Regions from separate parts of the Halobacillus sp. ABA4_118 genome, predicted to be linked through region 3. Evidence: riboswitches for the same ligand, from Rfam matches in the RefSeq annotation. Region 3 holds a riboswitch; each other region holds the start of a gene.
The links. Region 3 has a riboswitch for S-adenosylmethionine ahead of ACXAGL_RS19305 (homocysteine S-methyltransferase family protein). Riboswitches for the same ligand answer to the same signal wherever they lie in the genome.

Region 1 (3,280 bases), 1.5 Mb from region 3:
CGATGAATCCTGTCATCGATACCGCGTTCATCCCGAGACGTCTTCCCGCACGGGTGAGCACTTTTTCGCCGTGCCTGCTGATAAACGCCACCAGCGGATAAGCCCCTGCAAGTGTGACAGTGATTTTACCCACGATGAGCATCCCTTCTGATAACGGAGCCATACCGGGGAGAACCGTTATACCTGTTAACGTTTCAATAATGATGAGAGCAAGCCCTGAAATAATAATGATTTCGACCGCTTTGCCGAAATAGGAAAACAGACGAATGGTCAAGGCTGTGAAGAGCCAGAGACCGGCGGCGATGAAAAGGGATAGAATCATGGCCGGAAGCAGATTTCTAAGCATCCACCCCGGTTCATAGCCGGCTGTCCACCCGCCGATGAAACAACCGATTGGAATCGTCACCATTCCTGCAAGAATTCCCTTTGCGAAAAAAGGATGATCTTTTTTTGCTACAACGGTCAAGGCAACTGGAATGGTAAACACAAGCGTAGGGCCCATCATCGTCCCAAGCAGAGCCCACGAAAAAACAGCCGCTTCTTTGTCTGCCGCGAGCGATTCCGCCAGAGGATAAGCCCCCATATCAATGGCAAGCAGCATAGAAGCAAACATCGAAGGATCAGCTCCTGCAGCCTGGAACAATGGAGTGACGACCGGCGCGAGCCATCTGGAAAGCACCGGGGCCAGAGAGATGATCCCCACCATGGACAAGGCCAGAGGACCCATCATCATAAAGGCTTCATAAAAACGCCATCCTAAGGCAAGGCGGTGATTCAATATGTAGTAATCAAGAGCTCCAAGAACCATAAAGGCGCACATGACCATAAGGATGATATCATTCAACACAGCCTCTCCCTCCTCTCTTCATCTCCTCCATTCTAGTGAACTTTCCCCCATAAAAAAAGCCCCCTCACTGAGGGGCTCTGGCTGTAGAAAAATCCTGTGTTAACCAGTTAGAGTTGTGCATTTGCCGTGGGAAGGGTCACTTCCCGCTTATCGGTATATGCATGCCGCGGCACGCCCTCCGCTGACTTGGGCCCGTGCTGTTCCCGCAGGCATCACCACCGAACGCTCCTCGTGCCGACGTTAGAATATAGAGGAGAGAGTTTGTGCCCTACGCAGGTTCTCAGATTCAAAAGAACGGCACGGGCTGCGCTGTTGCGCACTTGCGTGGAAAGGGAAGGGGCTTTCGCTCCTGGCGGGAAGAAAGAAAAAAGCTTGTAAAGAAACAGGGGTTTCTCTACAAGCTGAACCCCTCAGTGAGGGGCTTTTCATCAGCCGATGGAACAGGCAGCGGAGCCATGTTTTTGAATGTACTTCTGGTGATGCTCTTCTGCTTCAAAGAAAGAGGAAGCCTCTTCCACCTGTGTAGCGATCGAACGCTTGAAGATGCCTTTGGCACTCCATTCTTTGATTTTCTCTTCTGCAATGTACTTCTGGCTTGCATCTGTATAGAAGATCACTGAACGGTATTGATGTCCTACATCAATGCCCTGACGATTTACCTGTGTCGGGTCGTGAGCTTCAAAAAAGATATTGACCAGTTTGGCATACGTAATGACAGCAGGATTATATTCGATACGGACAGCTTCCGCATGACCGGTATTTCCCTGTTTCACTTCTTCATAGGAAGGGTTTTCGAGATGTCCCCCGATGTAACCGACGGTTGTTGCCGTTACCCCTTCGAATTTCTCAAAAAATGCTTCTACTCCCCAAAAACATCCTGCGCCGAAAATTGCTGTTGCCATATCTACATCTTCCCTTTCCTTTAACGCAACTTCTATCGAGAGCCATGACGGGTATGCTGATATGCAAAAAACCCCTTTTCTTATCCACATAAGAAAAGGGGTTCGTATCAATCCGTACGATCCTCTCATCTTTTAGGATGGTGTTCATCCTACAGGAATTGGCACCGTTCTCGTCAATCCGTGGATTGATTCGATGGTTGCCGGGCATCAAAGGGCCAGTCCCTCCGCCTCTCTGGATAAGAAGTTTCCGTTATTTATTTAATGTTGATTATCAATATACTACGTTTCAGTAACGAAGTAAAGGATAAATGATGATTCTTTTTGTATCATCATTGTATTCACACTTTAGCATGACTATGCCAGTCCACGCAAAAGAAAAGTCTTACTGACTGCCGGTTGTATAAATCTCCTCATACGGCTGGACGATGACAAATCCATCTCCTTCGAACTGCATTTGAATAGATTCCCCGCTTCCCCGTCCGATAAACGTTTTAAAGCTTACATCCGTCTTGAAATTCGGCTCCAAATGCCCGGACCAGGCTACGGTCGCATGAGGATCCGTAATAACCGGTTCTCCCGGGCGTACGAGCAATGTCAGTGGTTCGTAATGGGAGGTGACAGCCACACGTCCGCTGCCATTCAAGGTCACGTTAAACAGACCGCCGGAAACCATCCCGGCCACTTTTTTCATCAGCTTGATATCCCAGTCGATGCTCGGTTCAAAAGCCAGAAGGTCGTTGCCGTTTACTGTTATCGTTTCATTATCCAAGTCAAAAATCGTAATCTTTTTCCCCTGATCAGCGAGATACAAACGTCCGCGCCCTGTCGCTTTCATCAGCGAACTGCCTTCTCCCGTCAACGCCTTCTTGAACATTTTTCCTACACCGTGCTCCAGAATCCCTTCTCTCTCAAACTTGATATTCCCATTATAGGAAATCATGGCCCCGGATTTCGCCCAGACCTGATCCATCAGGTTCACCTCGAGAATACGCGGGGTTTCCAGCTCAAAATAATCATTTTCTGAATCATCCTGTTTCGTCGCCCTGATAAACTCCTCAATCGAATAGTCTGCCATGACAGATTCCTCCTTTTATGTAGGTTATAGTTCTATACCACACCCCGGGGTGGGTTAGACCATTTATGAAACCTTTGTCTATCGTTTTACGTTTACAATGGAGGAAAGGTTTCATCACCACCTGGCAGGGGAATGATGATTCTATTTGATCTATTCAAACAACCTAAGGACGAGGAGGACCTGTTTATGTATGGTCTTGATGAGAAAAGAAAACAGCTGTTGGAGTATGCCCATTCCGTCTCTGACGAAATGGCAGCACAGAAGCCCGGGGAAGGAAAATGGTCGGTCCTTGAAATTCTGGAGCACCTGTACCTGATGGAACAACTTGTCGTCTACCAGATCAAGCAGGCAGTAAAGCAGGGAGATATCCAGCAGACTTCCGAAAAACCGATCCACCGGACGACGGAAAGGGACTACAAGGTGGAAGCCCCTGAGTCCGTCCGGCCTGAAGGTACG
Region 2 (3,280 bases), 3.4 Mb from region 3:
TTCAGCTCGATGCCTGCATGATCAGAAGACATACAGAGGGAAGTGGATAGCCGTATCAAATCAATGCGTACTCTGCCGTTTGTGCAACTCGTGAAAATAAAAAAGCTGTTTCCTCCAACAAGGAAACAGCTTTTTTTTATTGAAAACGACCGCTGAGCTCTTCCGCTTTATCCGTACGTTCCCATGGAAACTCAACATCTGTCCGTCCAAAATGGCCGTAGGCAGACGTATCACGGTAAATAGGTTTACGAAGATCGAGCATTTTAATGATTCCAGCAGGACGGAGGTCAAACAAGTCACGCACAGCGTCCACCAGCTTTTCTTCCGACACTTTGCCGGACCCGCTGGTATTGATGGAAATGGAAACCGGCTGGGCCACCCCGATTGCATAGGCGAGCTGGACTTCCACTGTATCCGCAAGACCTGCAGCTACGATGTTTTTCGCAACATAACGAGCCGCGTATGCAGCAGAACGGTCCACTTTGGTCGCATCCTTCCCACTGAAGGCACCACCACCGTGACGCGCATATCCACCGTACGTATCTACGATGATCTTACGTCCTGTTAAACCGGCGTCCCCTTGAGGACCTCCGATTACAAAACGCCCGGTCGGATTGATAAAGTATTTGGTTTCATCATCAATATAGCCTTCCGGTACAACGGGCCCGATCACCTGCTCTTTCAAATCCTTCTGGATCTGTTCGAGCGTGACTTCTTCAGCGTGCTGCGTCGAAATAACAATCGTATCCACGCGGACCGGCTGATCATTTTCATCATATTCAATCGTTACCTGCGTCTTGCCGTCAGGACGAAGGTAATCGAGTGTTCCGTCTTTGCGGACATCAGAAAGACGCTTGGAAAGTTTGTGGGCAAGAGAAATAGGCAGCGGCATCAATTCGGGCGTTTCATTGTTGGCAAAGCCGAACATCAGTCCCTGGTCACCGGCACCGATGGCTTCTATTTCATCATCGCTCATTTTCCCTTCACGGGATTCAAGCGCAACATCCACTCCCCCTGCGATATCCGGGGACTGCTCATCAATAGCCGTCAAAACGGCACATGTATCTGCATCAAAGCCGTATTTTGCTCGTGTATATCCAATATCTTTAATCGTCTGGCGCACGATCGATGGAATATCAACATAGGTATTCGTACTGATTTCACCGGAAACCAGGACAAGTCCCGTAGTTACTGTTGTCTCACATGCCACCCTTGCATTCGGGTCGTTTTTTAAAATTTCATCTAAAATAGCATCAGAAATAGCGTCACAGATTTTGTCCGGATGACCTTCTGTCACGGATTCTGATGTGAATAACCGGCGGTTCGCTGGCATTCTAAAAACTCCTCCTTCTGTAAGTACAAAGTATTAGACGGAACTCTTTACCAGTATGTGTAGAAAAACATAAGTTCATTTCATAGTGTCATCCTGGATCCGAAAACGTTTTCGTGCACGTTCTCAGTCAGAAATAATAAACAGGCGGCAAGGCCTGGTCATGGACATTTCCTTCTTATAAAAAGAAAAAACCCTTCCTATACCGAGGAAAGGGGCTGCTTCCTTTCGCTCTTATCGTCCAAGGAGCTGACTCCTTGCTTCAGGTTAGCACCATGTCCCTGCGGACGGTTGCTGGGTTTCAAAGGGCCTGTCCCTCCACCAACTCTGGATAAGAGAGTTTCCGTTCTCAGCTATCGTATCGAAAAGCGTGTTTAATGTCAATTGGATTCATCGGGTTTCGACGCACCCCTTCCATCCAGATTCAACCTGGATAAACGTTCTGTTCAAACCATCATAGGATAATAACAGCCATGAAATATGGCAGTGTTGAAAACTTTCCCACAATCCACTGAATAGTATGGACGATTAAAATAAATGTGTTATACTAATCTCACATTATTAAACTGCAAAGGCGGGACGATGCATATGAGTACAATAAACCAACTGTCAGAACTTAATCTTCTACTTTCCCAGGACCATGTCCACCACCAATTATCTGTTCCACATTTAGTGGAAAAGATTTTATACCGCAATGAAGGTACACTAACGGAAAAAGGGGCCGTTCAGGCTACGACAGGTACCTATACGGGACGCTCACCAAAGGACAAATTCATTGTCCGTGACGACGTAACCGAAGATAAAGTCGAATGGGGTGCTGTGAACCAGCCTATTGACGATGATACGTTTGTGAAATTATACCATAAAGTGCTCGATTATTTGAAAGACCGCAGGGAGTTATTCGTCTTCAAAGGTTTTGCAGGAGCGGATGAGCGCTACCGCCTTCCTATGCAGGTTCTTACAGAATTCGCCTGGCACAACTTATTCGCCCGCCAAATGTTCATCCGGCCGGAGGCATCCGAATTGGAGGAGCATGACACAGAGTTCACTGTCATATCTGCTCCAACCTTCAAAGCAGATCCTGACGTGGATGGTACGAATTCCGAAGCGTTCATCATGGTTTCGTTTAAACACCGCGTTGTCCTCATCGGAGGAACAGAATACGCAGGGGAAATCAAGAAGTCCATCTTCTCCGTCATGAACTACCTGCTTCCGGAAAAGAACGTCCTTCCGATGCACTGCTCGGCCAACATCGGCAAAGAAGGCGACGTTGCTCTGTTCTTCGGTCTGTCGGGCACAGGAAAAACGACTCTGTCCGCTGATCCTCAGCGCCGCCTGATCGGGGACGATGAGCACGCCTGGTCCCCCTACGGTGTCTTTAACATTGAAGGGGGATGCTATGCGAAGTGCATCAACCTGTCCAAAGAAAAAGAACCGCAGATCTATGATGCCATTCATTTCGGCTCGGTTTTGGAAAACGTCGTCCTTCAGCCGGATTCGCACGCGCCGGATTATGACGATACGAGCCTGACGGAAAATACACGGGCCGCCTACCCACTGGATCACATTGATAATACAGTCCAGCCAAGTATTGCCGGCCACCCAAATGCCATCATTTTCTTGACAGCTGATGCCACGGGAGTCCTCCCACCAATCAGCCGTTTAACAAAAGAACAGGCGATGTACCATTTTCTAAGCGGCTATACGAGTAAACTGGCTGGAACAGAGAGAGGGATTACCAAGCCGGAAGCGACTTTCTCCGCCTGCTTCGGCTCCCCTTTCCTTCCGCTTGCTCCATCAGCATATGCTGAAATGCTCGGAGAGAAAATAGACCAGTTCAATACGGACGTCTTCCTTGTCAATACAGGCTGGTCAGGGGGAGCCTACGGAGAAGGCGAGCGTATCAAACTGAGTTACACGCGTTCCATGATCCATGCCGCTCTGGAAGGT
Region 3 (3,280 bases):
CCTGTTATCAAGCCGAATATGCTTCAAACGATCTGGAGTGCTGTGAATAGAAAAACGAGAACAGGAGTAACGATTGGAGCAGAACAGCGTACGACCGTGTATGAAGCTCTTCAAGCCGTTACGATTCATGCCGCCTATCAATATGGAGAAGAAGAGACAAAAGGAAGCCTTCATGCAGGGAAGCTAGCTGATTTGGTCATTCTTGATCAGAGCCCCTTCCAAGTAGACCCCATGCAGATCAAAGAAATACAGATTGAAGAAACAATTAAGGAAGGACGCACCTTATACAAAAGGGAAGAAAACCAGGGGAATCCAAATGCATTGTGAGCCTTGCCGTTTTCGTTTTAATAAAGCCGCCTGTCCAAGTAGGACAGGCGGTTTTTTTTGCTTAGGCTTTTGTTTTATACGATGTTATATGATCCTGCAGCGTGTCATCACTGCCGAATAGGAAGTGTTTCTTCATATCTGGTGAATACGTGGAGTTTACAGCTGTGCGTCCGACAGTTTCGACTACTTCACGAAGCATAGCCGGAGACGCTCCACAGCAGAGTCCCAGGTAGTTCACACCGATACCGTGAGCTTCCTTAGCCCATTCTGCCAATTCATAACGGTTCGTATAGAGCGGGTCGAGAGATGTTGGGAACGTTGTTTCCGTTGGAAGCGTGCAGGCACAGCCACCGTCCGGCAGGTTGAAGAAAGTAGGATGCTCCTCCGTTGTCCGGTAAGGGATTGGAAGGGCCCCAACATAACCGTCCACGGTTTTACGGATTTTCTCAACGTACGGCTGCATCGTTGCCGGACCGCGGAAACAGTTCATTCCTACAACGAGCGCCCCTTTTTCTTCTAATAAGCGGCAGGCCTCTTCGACTTCATAGCCATCTCGCAAGACGTTCTCCCCCATCAGACCGAATGTGATGACAGCAGGGAGGTCCTGCTTTTGAATTTCTTCAAGAGCAATCAGAGCTTCTTCATAGTAGTAGAAGGTTTCACCATTCACGAAATCTACACCTTCCTCTTTACACCAGCCGATCATCTCTGCAAACATGCTCCTTGTTTTCTCAACAGCTTCAGGATTATCCGGATTGAACAGGTTGGTATTGGAAACGTTCCCAGCCACAAGAGCTTCTTCCTCTGGATGCTCTTGAGCCACCTCTTTAGCCAGACGAATTGCCTGACGGTTGAGCGGTTCCAGTAATTCTTCTTTTCCAATAATTCTCATTTTTTCGCGGTGACCGTTATACGTGAATGCTAACACAACGTCGGAGCCCGCAAGCATATAGTCTCGATAAGTCTGTTTGAGTGCCTCCGGGTTATCCAGCGCTACTTCCGGTACGAAGGATCCAGCTTGTAAATAGCCGCGGCGCTCCAATTCAAACAAGTAACCTTCTCCACAAATGACGGGTCCATCCTGTAACCTCTGCTCTAATGATCGTTTCATTTCACAACAACCTTTCCATTTGGTATTGAATAAATATATTAGAAAGCTCATCCTTCTAAAGGAATATGCTGACTCACAGATTCTGATGGAGCTCTTTTTAACAGAAGAAGTGGTGTATATTTCCATTAAAAAAAGACCTCCTTTGATAAGGGGCCTTCCATTTATCTAAGACTCCTTATCTTCAAGGCAGTATAACTGCCTTCTGGATTTAGCACCGTGCCAATGGCTGGTTGCTGAGGTATCAAAGGGCCAGTCCCTACACCTCTCTGGATAAGTTCGTATGTAATTTTTAAAGCAGCTGATCCGTTTGATCAACGTGTATCCTTTCGCTTGCGTTATACATTACAGGAAAATATAGTGAGAATCAATAGAATTTTCGGAAAAAATACACCGGTATTTAAAAGCGGAAGTTAAGAAGGCAGCGCCGTTTCGACGATAATGGGAAAATGAACGTAGACTTATAGGTGGAGGGGTTCTCTTCATTATGAAACTTTATACAAGGCATTTCGTAGTCCCTTATAGAAGGTTTTGTATGGGGGAGCAGGCGATGTGTTCTGTCTTAACAGGAATGGTTTTTCTGTCTTAGGGATTGTGGTGGGAAGTGCGTAAAAAATGGAGGTTGGTAGAATGAACGTTTATGTCTATGCTTTAGATACCTTGGCAGACTGGGAACTTGGCTATGTAACCGCTGAGTTGAACTCGGGGCAGTACTTTAAAAGAAGACGGGAAGATGTTTCACTTCAGGTGGCAGGGGCAGGAAAAGAAACAATTACGACAAAAGGAGGGATGAGGATTACACCTGATATAACCACGGATGAGATCCTCCTTTCTCCTTCGACCGTTTTGCTGCTGCCCGGAGCAGATACGTGGAACCGATGTATCCATCAACCCATCATACATAAAGCAGCGAAGCTTCTGGACTGTGGGGCGACGGTTGCTGCCATTTGTGGGGCCACACCGATGCTTGCTGAAGCCGGTTTGTTGAACAATCGTTTCCATACCAGCAACAGTCTTGAATATCTTTAAATGGTCCGTCCGAACTATGATGGGGAGGCGTATTACAAGGACATAAAGGCCGTAGCGGATCAGAACCTTATAACAGCCAGCTCTGCAGGAGCCCTTTTATTCGCGAAACTAATACTTAAGCACTTGAACGTTTTTTCGGAAAGAACCCTGAAAGCATGGGATACGTACTTCAGCACAGGCGATCTCCGGTACTTTTACATATTGATGGAAACCTAGGAGAAATAGATTCAATGGAAGTGATGTCTCAAGGTGGGAGAGGAGGAGAGCATGGACAAAGCATTCCATTTTTTATTCATCATTCTTATCTTTATTGTGTATCATGTCGTATCATTCGGAGATACTCCCGCTCCTTTTGGGATAGGCGTCAAAGAGTTGGGAGATCAGACAACGAGGGTCGAAGAATATAATTGGAGACGAAGCACCGTTCATCAAACTGCTATAAGCTGGAAGTCGCTGGAGGGAAAGCCGGAAGAACTGACGTATCTCTGGGTGAATGAAAAACAATTAAGACAAATGTATGCGGCCTTCCTTTCTTATATCCTGCTATTGGTCTATTTCCCTCTATCTAAGCTCATAAGATTGAAATACAGCATAAAAGAGAAGGATACGGGGCTGAATCCTTTTTGGAAGGGAGTTTTATTTATACTGGGTACAGGCATCTACACAGCCGTATTGATCACCGGCATTGTGCAATATCAAGAGCTGTTGGATGAAACCACTCGCTTACTAGCTGAACTGGAGCCCCTGATGCATCAGGATGAATGAAGGGATTTCAGATTACATCACGAAGAAAAGGGAGCACGATAAAAGTGCTCC

Region 1: linked by a shared signal. The riboswitch ahead of msrA (peptide-methionine (S)-S-oxide reductase MsrA) and the one ahead of ACXAGL_RS19305 (homocysteine S-methyltransferase family protein) in region 3 are both predicted to bind S-adenosylmethionine.
Region 2: linked by a shared signal. The riboswitch ahead of metK (methionine adenosyltransferase) and the one ahead of ACXAGL_RS19305 (homocysteine S-methyltransferase family protein) in region 3 are both predicted to bind S-adenosylmethionine.

The regions. Positions count from the first base shown of each region.
Region 1 covers NZ_JBSWWS010000001.1:2,271,598-2,274,877, reverse strand. The annotation lists gene eutH (ethanolamine utilization protein EutH) at 1-847, opposite strand, end outside; gene msrA (peptide-methionine (S)-S-oxide reductase MsrA) at 1,276-1,749, opposite strand; SAM riboswitch class I at 1,872-1,992, opposite strand; gene ACXAGL_RS11225 (AIM24 family protein) at 2,132-2,824, opposite strand; gene ACXAGL_RS11220 (DinB family protein) at 3,011-3,280, shown strand, end outside.
Region 2 covers NZ_JBSWWS010000001.1:383,876-387,155, forward strand. The annotation lists gene metK (methionine adenosyltransferase) at 137-1,333, opposite strand; SAM riboswitch class I at 1,562-1,668, opposite strand; gene pckA (phosphoenolpyruvate carboxykinase (ATP)) at 1,919-3,280, shown strand, end outside.
Region 3 covers NZ_JBSWWS010000001.1:3,753,703-3,756,982, reverse strand. The annotation lists gene ACXAGL_RS19310 (amidohydrolase) at 1-327, shown strand, start outside; gene ACXAGL_RS19305 (homocysteine S-methyltransferase family protein) at 389-1,438, opposite strand; SAM riboswitch class I at 1,611-1,715, opposite strand; gene ACXAGL_RS19300 (DJ-1/PfpI family protein) at 2,066-2,464, shown strand; gene ACXAGL_RS19295 (hypothetical protein) at 2,732-3,229, shown strand.